DNA from 3 places in the Blautia hansenii DSM 20583 genome. Region 2 is predicted to be linked to each of the others. Evidence: predicted binding sites of a transcription regulator. Region 2 holds the regulator's gene; each other region holds the start of a gene.
The links. The regulator HrcA, encoded in region 2, represses chaperone genes, less so after heat shock. The targets are predictions, from matches to a motif close to TGTTAGCACTCNNNNNNNNNGAGTGCTAACA.
Positions count from the first base shown of each region.

Region 1: the regulator HrcA is predicted to act here: its motif matches at 1,760-1,790, upstream of htpG (molecular chaperone HtpG).
Region 3: the regulator HrcA is predicted to act here: its motif matches at 2,123-2,153, upstream of clpB (ATP-dependent chaperone ClpB).

Region 1 covers NZ_CP022413.2:2,174,233-2,178,528, reverse strand. The annotation lists gene CGC63_RS11055 (aldehyde dehydrogenase) at 1-1,068, shown strand, start outside; gene CGC63_RS11050 (class I SAM-dependent methyltransferase) at 1,085-1,723, shown strand; gene htpG (molecular chaperone HtpG) at 1,884-3,953, shown strand; gene nudC (NAD(+) diphosphatase) at 4,032-4,296, opposite strand, start outside.
Region 2 covers NZ_CP022413.2:2,340,323-2,344,618, forward strand. The annotation lists gene dnaK (molecular chaperone DnaK) at 1-1,307, opposite strand, end outside; gene grpE (nucleotide exchange factor GrpE) at 1,408-2,034, opposite strand; gene hrcA (heat-inducible transcriptional repressor HrcA) at 2,053-3,105, opposite strand; gene uvrB (excinuclease ABC subunit UvrB) at 3,294-4,296, opposite strand, start outside.
Region 3 covers NZ_CP022413.2:2,570,107-2,574,402, reverse strand. The annotation lists gene CGC63_RS13045 (NifB/NifX family molybdenum-iron cluster-binding protein) at 1-730, shown strand, start outside; gene CGC63_RS13040 (MFS transporter) at 831-2,015, opposite strand; gene clpB (ATP-dependent chaperone ClpB) at 2,211-4,296, shown strand, end outside.

The DNA of each region.
Region 1 (4,296 bases), 170 kb from region 2:
GAGCCCTATGGCACAGTGCTGATTATAGCCCCTTGGAATTACCCTTTTATGCTTTGTATGGAGCCTTTAATCGGCGCTGTTGCAGCGGGAAATTGTTGTGTGGTAAAGCCTTCTGCTTATGCACCGCACACCTCGGCAGTGATTAAAAAAATTCTTTCCGCTGTTTTTCCGAAAGAATTTGTGGCAGCTGTGGAAGGCGGCAGAGAAGAGAATACAGCGCTTTTAGAACAGAAATTTGACTATATTTTCTTTACGGGAAGCAAGGCAGTGGGAAAAATTGTTCTGGAAAAGGCTGCCCAAAATCTCACGCCTGTTACTTTAGAGCTGGGTGGAAAAAGTCCCTGTATTGTAGACGAAACAGCAAATTTAAAGCTGGCAGCAAAACGTCTGGTGTTTGGGAAATATTTAAACAGCGGACAGACCTGTGTAGCTCCTGATTACCTTTTGATACAGGAAACTGTAAAAGAAGAATTTTTAGAATATTTAAAATACTGGATTGATAAAGTGTTTTCGGCAGAGCCGATGAAAAATCAGGATTATCCTAAAATCATTAATGAAAAACACTATGAGCGCATTATGAAGCTTATGGAAGGAGAACATATTATAAAGGGCGGCTTTGGGAATAAAGAAAGGCTGTTTATTGCCCCTACTGTTTTAGATGATATTACGGAAAAGTCACCCATTATGCAGGAAGAAATTTTCGGACCGGTGCTGCCTGTGCTTACTTACAGAGATTTAAAGGAGGCAGAGGATTTTATTAAAAAAGGGGAAAAACCTCTTGCATTGTATCTTTTCACAGGAAGAAAGCAGACAGAGAAAAGGGTTTTAAGGGAAGTATCCTTTGGAGGAGGTTGTATTAACGACACCATTATTCATTTGGCAACATCAAGAATGGGATTTGGCGGTGTAGGTGCAAGCGGTATGGGAAGCTATCACGGAAAAAAAAGCTTTGATACCTTTAGTCATACGAAAAGTATTGTGAAAAAATATCAGGGAGTCGATTTACCTATTCGTTATCAGCCGTATACAAATGGGAAAAAGAAATTGCTGCGTTTGTTTTTGAAGTGATCAAGGAGGGATAAGGATGAAAAATACAAGGGTTGAAGCTCCTGCATTTTGGAACAGGCGTTCAGAAGTATTCGATAAGCAGGTTTTATCAGTATATGAAAATGCTTACAGAAAAACTGTGAAACGTTCTGCGACATTTTTAAAGGAGGAGGACAGAGTTTTTGAGATTGGCTGCGGCACCGGCGCAGCGACCATTCCTCTTTCAAAATATGTAAAAGAAATCACGGCAACGGATATTTCTAAAGATATGCTCCAAAAAGCCAGAGAAAAAGCAGAAAAATTGTCAAAGAATAATATTACCTTTTCCATGGGAGAATTGACGGAAATGGAAATAGAGCCGGAAAGCTATGATGTGGTGACGGCGTACAATGTGCTGTTGTATATGAAAAATCAGGATGAGGTTTTAAAGAAAATATATGAGATTTTAAAACCTGGCGGTATTTTTCTTTCTGCCACAGACTGTCTGGGAAGAAATTTATCCAAAGACTCTGTGAAAAAATTCTGGAAAAGTAAATTACATCTGATGCCTTATGTAGCTTTTGATACACCCATTAGTCTGATGCGGAAAATCCAGAAAAACGGTTTTGAAGTTCTGGAAATTGTCAATCTCCATAAAAATCCGCCGAATATCTTTATTGCAGCAAAGAAAAAATAAGAAGTTTAGAATTATTTAAGAAAGTTTATAAAATTTTGTTAGCACTCAATATGATTGAGTGCTAATTTTCTCTTGACTTTTATTTCTTTGGGGACTATTATGGTGTTTAGGCAGGGAAACGTTTCCCAATATAAGAATGAAAAAGGAGATGTATTTTATCATGGCTAGCAAGCGTGGTACTTTATCAATTAACAGTGACAATATCCTTCCGATTATTAAAAAATGGATGTATTCCGATCATGACATTTTCTTCCGTGAATTAATTTCAAATGGATGTGATGCCATTACAAAACTGAAAAAACTGGAGGTTATGGGAGAATACACTTTTCCGGAAGACCATAAAAATAAAATTCAGGTCATTGTAAATCCGGAAGAAAAGACTTTGAAATTCATTGATACAGGTCTTGGTATGACCGCAGATGAAGTAGAAGAATACATTACACAGATTGCATTTTCCGGTGCAACACAGTTTTTAGAGAAATATAAAGATAAAACAAATGAAGACCAGATTATCGGACATTTTGGTCTGGGATTTTACTCTGCGTTTATGGTGGCAGATGAAGTACAGATTGATACTTTATCTTACAAAGAAGGTGCAACTGCGGTTCACTGGTCCAGTGACGGCGGTACAGAGTATGAAATCGGAGATGGAAACAGAACAGAAGTGGGTACAGAGATTACGCTGTTCTTAAATGAAGAAAGCGTAGAATTTGCCAATGAATATCGTGCAAGAGAAATTATTGAAAAATATTGTTCCTTTATGCCGGTAGAAATCTTCCTTTCTAAAGCAAATGCGCCGCAGGAATATGAAACCATTGAAGAGTCTGAGGTAAAAGAAGACGATATTATTGTAGAACATATTCACGAAGATGCAAAAACAGAAGAAAAAGAAAATGAAAACGGCGAAAAAGAGGTTGTAGAAATTTCTCCTGCAAAAGAAATGGTAAAAATCCATAAACGTCCGGTATCTTTAAGCGATACAAATCCGCTGTGGATGAAGCATCCAAATGAATGTACAGAAGAAGAGTACAAAGCATTTTACAGAAAAGTATTTATGGACTATAAAGAGCCATTGTTCTGGATACATCTGAACATGGATTATCCGTTTAATTTAAAAGGCATTTTATACTTCCCAAAAATCAACATGGAATATGAGTCCATTGAAGGTACAATTAAATTATACAATAATCAGGTATTTATTGCAGATAACATCAAAGAAGTTATTCCTGAATTCTTAATGCTGTTAAAGGGTGTCATCGATTGTCCTGATTTACCGCTTAATGTATCCAGAAGCGCTTTGCAGAACGATGGTTTTGTAAAGAAAATTTCTGATTATATCAGCAAAAAAGTGGCAGACAAGCTTTCCGGTATGTGCAAAACTGACAGAGAAAATTATGAAAAATACTGGGATGATATCAACCCGTTTATTAAATTCGGCTGCTTAAAAGATACGAAATTCTCTGAGAGAATGATGGATTATATTCTCTATAAGAATATTGACGGAAAATATCTGACACTGGAAGACTGCATCAAAGAAAATACAGCAGAAACACCGGAAGAGCAGGAAGTTCTTGCAGAGGAAAATAAAGAAGAGGTTCTTGAGGAAGCAAAAGAAGAAGCGAAAAAAGAACCTGAAAAAACCAGTATTTACTATGTAACCGATGAAGTACAGCAGAGCCAGTATATCAATATGTTCAGAGAACAAAATCAGGATGCGGTTATTCTGAAGCACAACATTGACTCTCCGTTTATTTCTCATGTAGAACAGGTAAAAGAAAATGTCAAATTCCTTCGTATTGATGCAGATGTAACAGACGCTGTAAAAGAAGAAGGAAAAGACTTAGAGGAAGAAACAAAGACTTTATCTGAAATCTTTAAGAAAGCTTTAAAGAAAGAAAATCTGACAATTAAGGTAGAAAGCCTGAAAAACGATAAAGTATCTTCCATGATGACAATTTCCGAAGAAAACCGTCGTATGCAGGAAATGATGAAAATGTACAATATGTACGGCATGGACCCATCTATGTTCGGCGGACAGGAAACACTGGTATTAAATGCAAATAATAAACTGGTACAGTATGTTCTGGAAAATAAAGAAAATGAAAACGTGGATATTCTGTGCGAACAGTTATATGATTTGGCGTTAATCAGCCACAGACAGCTGACACCGGAAGAAATGACAAAATTTGTGACAAGAAGCAATGAAATCATGCTGCTTCTGGCAAAATAAAAGATAATTATATAAAAGAGACTGTTACATTAAATGCTCATTCGGAATATTTAAAAGACAGTCTCTTTTTGTTATTTTTTAATAGAGTCCTTTTTTAAATTGTATCATCATTTCCCTTGTAAGGCTTACGTCATAGTCATCATAAGGAATGTCTTCTCTCTCAAACCACTGGGCAGTGGACAATTCTTCTCGGTCTAAGGTGATGGTATCGTCACCGTCTAAATCACAGAAAAATCCTGACAAAACAGAGCCGGAAAGTCCCCACGGCTGGCTTTTGTAATATTGAATGTTTTTTACCTTCAGTCCAACCTCTTCCATGATTTCTCTTCTTACTGTGTCTTCC
Region 2 (4,296 bases):
GGAATACCATCTAAACGGAACTGTCCGAGAGATTTATTATCTCTTGCAAACTGTCTTTCACCCTGTACAACATTAATATCTACTGCTGTCTGATTATCTGCTGCTGTAGAGAAAATCTGACTTTTCTTTGTAGGAATTGTTGTATTTCTTTCAATCAATCTTGTAGCAATACCACCCATTGTTTCGATAGACAGTGACAGTGGAGTTACATCAAGAAGAAGGATATCACCTGCACCTGAATCACCTGCAAGTTTACCACCCTGAACAGATGCTCCTAAAGCAACACACTCATCAGGATTTAATGTCTTACTTGGTTCTTTTCCTGTCAGCTGTTTTACTTTATCCTGTACAGATGGAATACGTGTAGAACCACCAACTAACAATACCTGACCTAATTCAGAAGGTGAAAGTCCTGCATCAGATAATGCACGTTTTACAGGTTCTGCTGTTCTTTCTACTAAATCATGTGTCAATTCATCAAATTTTGCTCTTGTAAGGTTCATATCAAAGTGCAGAGGTCCATTTGCATTCATGCTGATAAATGGAAGGTTGATGTTTGTTGTTGTTGCAGAGGAAAGCTCTTTCTTTGCTTTTTCAGCTGCTTCTTTAATACGCTGCATAGCCATTTTATCTGCGGATAAATCAACACCTTCTGCTTTCTTAAATTCAGCAATCATATAATCTGCAACTTTCTGGTCAAAGTCATCACCACCAAGGCGGTTATCACCTGCTGTAGATAATACTTCGATAACACCGTCACCGATTTCAATAATAGAAACATCGAAAGTACCGCCACCTAAGTCGTATACCATGATTTTCTGTTCTTTTTCATTATCAAGACCATAAGCAAGAGCTGCTGCTGTAGGCTCGTTGATAATACGTTTTACTTCCAAACCTGCAATTTTACCTGCATCTTTTGTTGCCTGACGCTGTGCATCATTGAAATAAGCAGGTACTGTAATAACAGCTTCTGTTACTTTTTCACCAAGATAGTTTTCAGCATCTGTTTTCAGTTTCTGTAAAATCATTGCTGAAATTTCCTGTGGAGAATATTTTTTATCATCAATGGTAACTCTGTAATCAGTTCCCATGTGTCTTTTAATAGATGAAATTGTTTTATCTGCATTTGTAACAGCCTGACGTTTTGCAGGTTCTCCTACTAATCTTTCTCCTGATTTTGTAAAAGCAACTACAGATGGTGTTGTTCTTGCGCCTTCTGCATTTGCTACAACTACCGGCTGTCCACCTTCCATTACACCTACACAGCTATTTGTAGTACCTAAGTCAATACCAATAATTTTTCCCATGATAAATTCCTCCTGAATTTTTCTTCTATTATTTATTTACTGGTTATCTTTCATTTATAAGATAAAATCTCACAGAATTTCTTCTGCTTGATGAATATCGCTAGTTTGCAACCTTCACCATACTGTGTCTTACCACATAATCTTTATACATATATCCCTTCTGGAATTCTTCAACAATTATATTTTCTTCCACTTCCTCATCTTCCACATGCATCACTGCATTATGAAAATCAGGATTAAATTCCTGCCCTACAGCTTCAATTGCTTTTACTCCTATTTCATCAAAAGCTGTCATCAACTGTTTATAAATCTGAGCCATACCTGTAGCCACAGGATTTTCTTTTTCATCTTCCGGTATCATTGCCAGACCTCTTTCAAAGTTATCAACCACCGGAAGAATTTTCTCTACAATCTCTCTTGCTCCGATTTGATACATAGAAGCTTTTTCCTTTTCTGTGCGTTTTCGGAAGTTATCAAATTCTGCCATCTGGCGTTTTACCATGTCTGTCAATTCTTCTATTTTTTCATCTTTTTTATCTTTTTTCTTTTTTCCAAACAGTCCCTTTTTTTCTGCTGTTTTTTCTTCTACAGTTTCTTCTGTTTCCTCTGTTTCAGAAACTGTTTCCTCTGCCAATTTTACATCATCTTCTTCTAAAATTTCTTCTGTTTCATTTTGAGTCATATCATCTTCTTCTATTGTGTTATACTCTTTTTTTTCTTCTGACACGAATTTCTTACCACCTTTCTATGACTTCTTAAATATATGGTCTAACTGATTTTTTAAAGTTTTCAGATTATCTACTACATTTTCGTAATCCATTCGCTTAGGTCCTATAATTCCGATAGTTCCCTGCATACCACCACCTAAATCATAAGTAGCTGTTACAACACTGCAGTCTTTCATAGTTTGAACAGGAGTTTCATCTCCGATGTAGATTTGAATTCCTGTATTCTCTTTACCATTATCCGCTTCCATAGTTTCCTTAGCAAACTCTGCTAAAGCCTGCTTTTCTTCAAAAGTGGAAATCAATTCACTGGCTTTTGCCCTATCTGCTAACTCTGGATATTTGAAAATATTTGTAGCACCGCTGGTATAAATCTCCATTTCTTCTTCGTCCGGTGCAATAGCCTTAGCAACTGCATCAATAACACTTCCGACTACAGCACTGTGTATGCCGGCCTGTTCTTTTAAGCGGGAAATTATTGCCAGATTTATTTCTTCAATAGATAAACCATTTAGCTGTGTATTCAGCAACAGATTTAATTTTAAAATAGTTTCTTCATCCATTGCTTCCTGAAGGTTAATAATATGATTTTTCACAATATTTCCTTCTACTACCACAACTGCCAACAGTTGTTTCTCACTGACTTTTGAAAGCTGGATAAATTTTACTTTATTTCTGTGATAGGCAGGTCCTGTAATCATAGTAGCATAGTTTGTATTCGAAGCGAGAACTCTTGCTACTTGTTTTAAAACCTTTTCCATCTTATCCGTCTTTTCAATCATCAGTTCCTTAATTTCTGCCACTTCCTGTTCTTTTTCTTTCATCAGTTCATCTACATAAAGACGATAACCTAAATCAGAAGGAATACGACCGGCAGAAGTATACGGCTGGACTATATATCCTAATTCCTCTAAGTCTGACATCTCATTTCGGATTGTTGCGGAGCTAAGATTTAAATCTGTGTATTTAGAAATAGTCCTTGATCCAACCGGCTCACCAGTCTCCAAATATGTCTGAATAATGGCTTTTAGAATTTTTCGTTTTCTTTCATCCAACTCAGTCACCAATTCCATATCCTGCTCCTTTCTTTTTTATTGTTAGCACTCGTTGTGGTGGAGTGCTAACATCTATGTTCTTAAGATAGCACCAGTCGTTTTATTTGTCAAGAGCTTTATAATTATTTTAGAATTTTATATAACACCAAGATTAAAAAATCTTTCTCTCCAAAATATCATTGAAAAGAAAGATTTTTCTTATTATTTTACTCATCTAGTTCTTCCAGACTCTTTTTTAATTCTAACATCTTATCACGCAAGGAAGCTGCCATTTCAAAATTCAAATCTGCGGCTGCCGCCTGCATTTGCTTTTGAACTTTTTTAATCAGATTTTCAAGTTCTTTTCTGCTCATGCTTTCCGGATCTTTTTCCAGTTTTTCTTCTGTTTCTGCCACTGCTTTGGAAATACTGATTAAATCTCTAACAGCTTTTTTAATTGTCTTTGGAGTAATTCCATGCTCTTCATTATATTTCTGCTGCAGTGCTCTCCTCCTCATAGTTTCATCTATGGCAATTCTCATAGAATCTGTTATGACATCAGCATACATAATAACTCTACCATCCGCATTTCGGGCAGCACGCCCTATGGTCTGAATAAGAGATACTTCTGAGCGCAAAAAGCCTTCTTTATCCGCATCTAAAATGGCAACTAAGGTAATTTCCGGAATATCAAGTCCTTCTCTTAATAGGTTAATTCCTACCAACACATCAAAAACATCTAAACGCATATCCCTGATAATCTGTGTTCGTTCCAAGGTATCAATATCTGAATGAAGATACCTAACACGTATACCCAGTTCTTTCATATATTCTGTCAAATCCTCTGCCATACGTTTCGTAAGTGTCGTAATAAGAATTTTATTTTTCTTCTTAATTTCTTTATTAACTTCTGAAATTAAATCATCAATCTGACCTTCCACAGGACGCACTTCTACTTCTGGATCTAAGAGTCCTGTAGGACGAATAATCTGTTCTGCCCGCAAAAGTTCATGATTTTCTTCATATTCTCCAGGTGTAGCAGACACAAATAAAATCTGGTCAATTTTATCTTCAAATTCTTCAAAATTTAAAGGGCGGTTATCCTTTGCGGAAGGAAGTCGAAATCCATAATCAACTAAAGTTTGTTTTCTGGACTGATCTCCCGCATACATCCCTCTTATTTGTGGAATGGTTTTATGAGATTCATCTATAATAATAAGGAAATCATCT
Region 3 (4,296 bases), 230 kb from region 2:
TAATGGCGCAGGACATGGTGCTTTGGCAGAGCTTCTGGGCAATCAGTCCGTAGATTTGTTGATTTGCGGCGGTATTGGCGGCGGTGCTCAGACAGCGCTGGCAGAAGCAGGAATTGAAGTGTGTTCAGGTGTGCAGGGAGATGTAGATCAGGCTGTAGAAGCTTACTTAGAAGGTGAATTAGTATCTGCCGGTGTAAACTGTGACCATCATCATGAGGAAGGGCATAGCTGCGGCAGTCATGAAGACGGACATTCCTGTGGTGGAAGCTGCGGTGGTTCTTGTGGAGGACATGTGCATTTGACAGGACGCAATGTGGGTAAGACTTGCCGTACACATTACAGAGGAACATTTAATGATGGAACACAGTTTGACTCCTCTTATGACCGTGGGGAACCATTGGAATTTATTTGCGGAGTAGGTCAGATGATTAAAGGATTTGACGCAGCTGTCGCAGATATGGAAGTGGGACAGAGTGTTGATGTTCATTTAATGCCTGAAGAAGCTTATGGTATGCCGGATTCGGATGCTGTTTTTACTCTTGAGATTGCACAGCTTCCGGGCTCTGAAGATTTGGAAGCAGGTCAGAGAGTTTACCTGACAAATCAGTTAGGACAGCCATTTCCGGTGAGTGTTGTAGAAAAAACAGAGACTACCATTACTTTTGATGCAAATCATGAAATGGCAGGAAAGGAATTGAATTTCCATATTGAACTGGTTGAAGTAAAATAAGATATAAAAAATGGAGTTGTCATTTAAACATTATCCAGAAATATATAAATATTCAGGATATGATTTAACACGACAACTCCTTTTTAATTTTACCTAATGTTTATACCGGAATGTTTTTCTTTCTTAATTTCCGAATATAGCTTACCAGCAGAACGACACAAATAAAATCTATGATTACAACGGCGATAATCGATTGCATACCGTAGTAAATTCCTGCTGTTTCTGCGATTTTACCGATAATGGAAGGCATGATAATTGCCCCTAAGCTTGCGATGGTTAAGATAAAGCTCCATGCAAGGGTATACTTCTGAATAATACTTCCTGCAAAGGAAACAGTTGTAGGATAAAGTCCTGCCATGCTGAAACCAAAGCCCATAATACCTATGAGAATAAACGGTGTCGTAGAGCTGAACAATAATAAAAGGAAGAATGCTACCAGACCAAATCCCATACAAAGAAGCAGCCATTCTTTCTGCACTTTTGTAGAAAGCCATGCAGTTAAAAGTCTTCCTGCTAAAATCATAATCCATAAAACACTGGCGGTAGCCTGTGAAAGTGACTGCGGAAGCAATCCGGTGTCTTTAAAATAGGTAATCATCCAGCCGATAACACCCTGTTCTGCACATAAGTAAAAAAACATTGTCAAAGTACAGAGATAAAACAGAGGTTCCTTAAAAAATGCAAAGCCGGAAGCAGTTTGTTTCTTTGTTCCTGTTGTGAAACCTTCAGAATTGGGGATAATAAAGTACATAATCCAGCTTAAAATCCCCATAATTAACATAAAATAGCAGGCATAAATCCAGTTGTCAGGATTATTTTTTGTAAGAGCAATGAGAAGCAGCGGAAAAGTAAATGCACCAATAGCAAACATTGCATGAAGCCCATTTAAAAGAGAAGCTTTTCCCGGAGCTAATTCGTTGATGGATTGGTTACAAAAATTGCTGGTAGCTCCTCGTGCCATACCTGTTAAGAAAAAGGAGAGCGCCAGCATGTAATTATTATCAGAAAAGATAATAATGAAAAAGGAAAGAGCAAAGAAAGCATTAAAAAGCAGAATACTTTTTTTCCTTCCCAGAAAAGCCGGTAATGTACCGGAGGCAAAGCTGGAAATCAGATTTCCCACAGAGTGAAGACTGACAATCATACCGCAAAAGGCGTATTCCAGTCCTCTGGCATCTCTGATATAAGGCAGGAGAGAGCCGATAGATAATGCAAGCATGCCGTTGATAATAAAAACGCCATAGCTGCACAAAAGCTGTTTGTTTTGAGTTTTACTACTAAACAATGGTTAAAATTCCTTTCTTTAAAATACAAAATCCCATATAGTCTAAAGCAGGAACAGGAGTTTGTAAAGGGGTGTATACCATTTTGTTCATAAATTTTTTATAATTACATTGGCACTCGTCTGTTGACTTGGCTAATAATTAGTGTTATAGTAGCACTAGAACAAAAGAAAATAGTACAAATGGAGGGATTTTTTATGAATATCAGTAAATTTACGCAGAAATCACTTCAGGCTGTTCAGGATTTAGAAAAAACTGCTTATGAATTTGGCAATCAGGAAGTCGAACAGGAGCATTTGTTATACAATTTATTAAAGCAGGAGGACAGTCTGATTTTAAAGCTGATTGAGAAAATGGAAATTCAAAAAGAACATTTTCTTAATCGAGTAGAGCAGGCTTTGAATGCAAGAACAAAGGTATCAGGAGGGCAGCCTTATATCGGACAATACTTAAATAAGGCATTAGTAACTGCTGAGGATGAGGCAAAAACCATGGGAGACGAATATGTTTCCGTAGAGCATTTATTTTTGGCATTGCTGAATAATCCAAGCCCTTCTATGAAGAAAATTTGGAATGAGTACGGGATTACCAGAGAACGTTTTTTACAGGCTCTCAGCACAGTAAGAGGAAATCAGAGAGTGACAACGGATAATCCGGAAGTAACCTATGACACCTTGAATAAATACGGACAGGATTTAGTAGAAAAGGCAAGAGAGCAGAAACTGGACCCTGTAATCGGAAGAGACGCGGAAATTCGTAATGTTATCCGTATTCTTTCCAGAAAAACCAAGAACAATCCTGTGTTAATCGGTGAACCGGGTGTCGGTAAAACAGCAGCGGTAGAAGGACTGGCACAGCGTATTGTCCAAGGTGATGTACCGGAAGGATTGAAAGATAAAAAAATATTTGCGTTGGATATGGGTGCGCTGGTCGCAGGTGCAAAATATCGTGGTGAATTTGAGGAAAGATTAAAGGCTGTTTTGGAAGAAGTACGAAAAAGTGAAGGGCAGATTATTCTCTTTATTGATGAGCTTCATTTGATTGTGGGTGCAGGAAAAACAGACGGAGCCATGGATGCCGGTAATATGTTAAAGCCAATGCTGGCAAGAGGTGAGCTGCATTGTATCGGTGCAACTACTCTTGATGAGTATCGTCAGTATATTGAAAAAGATGCTGCATTGGAAAGAAGATTTCAGCCTGTAACCGTAGACGAACCGACTGTGGAAGATACGATTTCTATTCTGCGAGGCTTGAAAGAACGCTATGAGGTCTTCCATGGAGTAAAGATTACAGACAGCGCTTTGGTTGCGGCAGCTACACTTTCTGACAGATATATCAGCGACCGTTTTCTTCCGGATAAGGCCATTGACTTAGTTGATGAAGCCTGTGCATTGATTAAAACAGAGCTGGACTCCATGCCTACGGAATTGGATGAAATGCGAAGAAAAATCATGCAGATGGAGATTGAAGAAGCTGCGTTAAAGAAAGAAAATGACAGATTAAGTCAGGACAGATTAGTAGCTTTGCAGAAGGAAATGGCTGAGCTAAGAGACAGTTTTAATGCGCAGAAGGCCCAGTGGGATAATGAAAAATCTACCGTAGAACGCCTTCAGAAGCTTCGTGAGCAGATTGAAGATATGAATAACAGAATTCAAAAAGCACAGAGAAATTATGATTTAGACGAAGCTGCAAAGCTTCAGTACGGAGAACTTCCGAAGCTTCAGAAACAGTTGCAGGCAGAGGAAGAAAAGGTGAAAAATCAGGATTTATCTCTGGTTCATGAAAGCGTTACAGATGAAGAAATCGCCAGAATTATTTCCCGTTGGACGGGTATTCCGGTAGCAAAGCTGACAGAGGGAGAAAGAACAAAAATCCTGCATCTGGAGGAAGAGCTTCATAAACGTGTCATTGGTCAGGACGAAGGTGTAACAAAGGTTACCGATGCCATTATCCGTTCCAAAGCAGGTATTAAAGATCCTACAAAACCTATTGGTTCTTTCCTGTTTTTAGGCCCTACCGGCGTAGGTAAGACAGAGCTTGCCAAGACTCTGGCGGCTACACTTTTCGATGATGAGCAGAATATGGTTCGTATTGATATGAGTGAATACATGGAGAAATATTCGGTATCCAGACTCATCGGAGCGCCTCCGGGATATGTAGGATATGAAGAAGGCGGACAGCTTACAGAAGCAGTACGAAGAAAACCATATTCCGTAGTCCTTTTTGATGAAATTGAGAAGGCACATCCTGATGTATTTAATGTGCTTTTGCAAGTGCTGGATG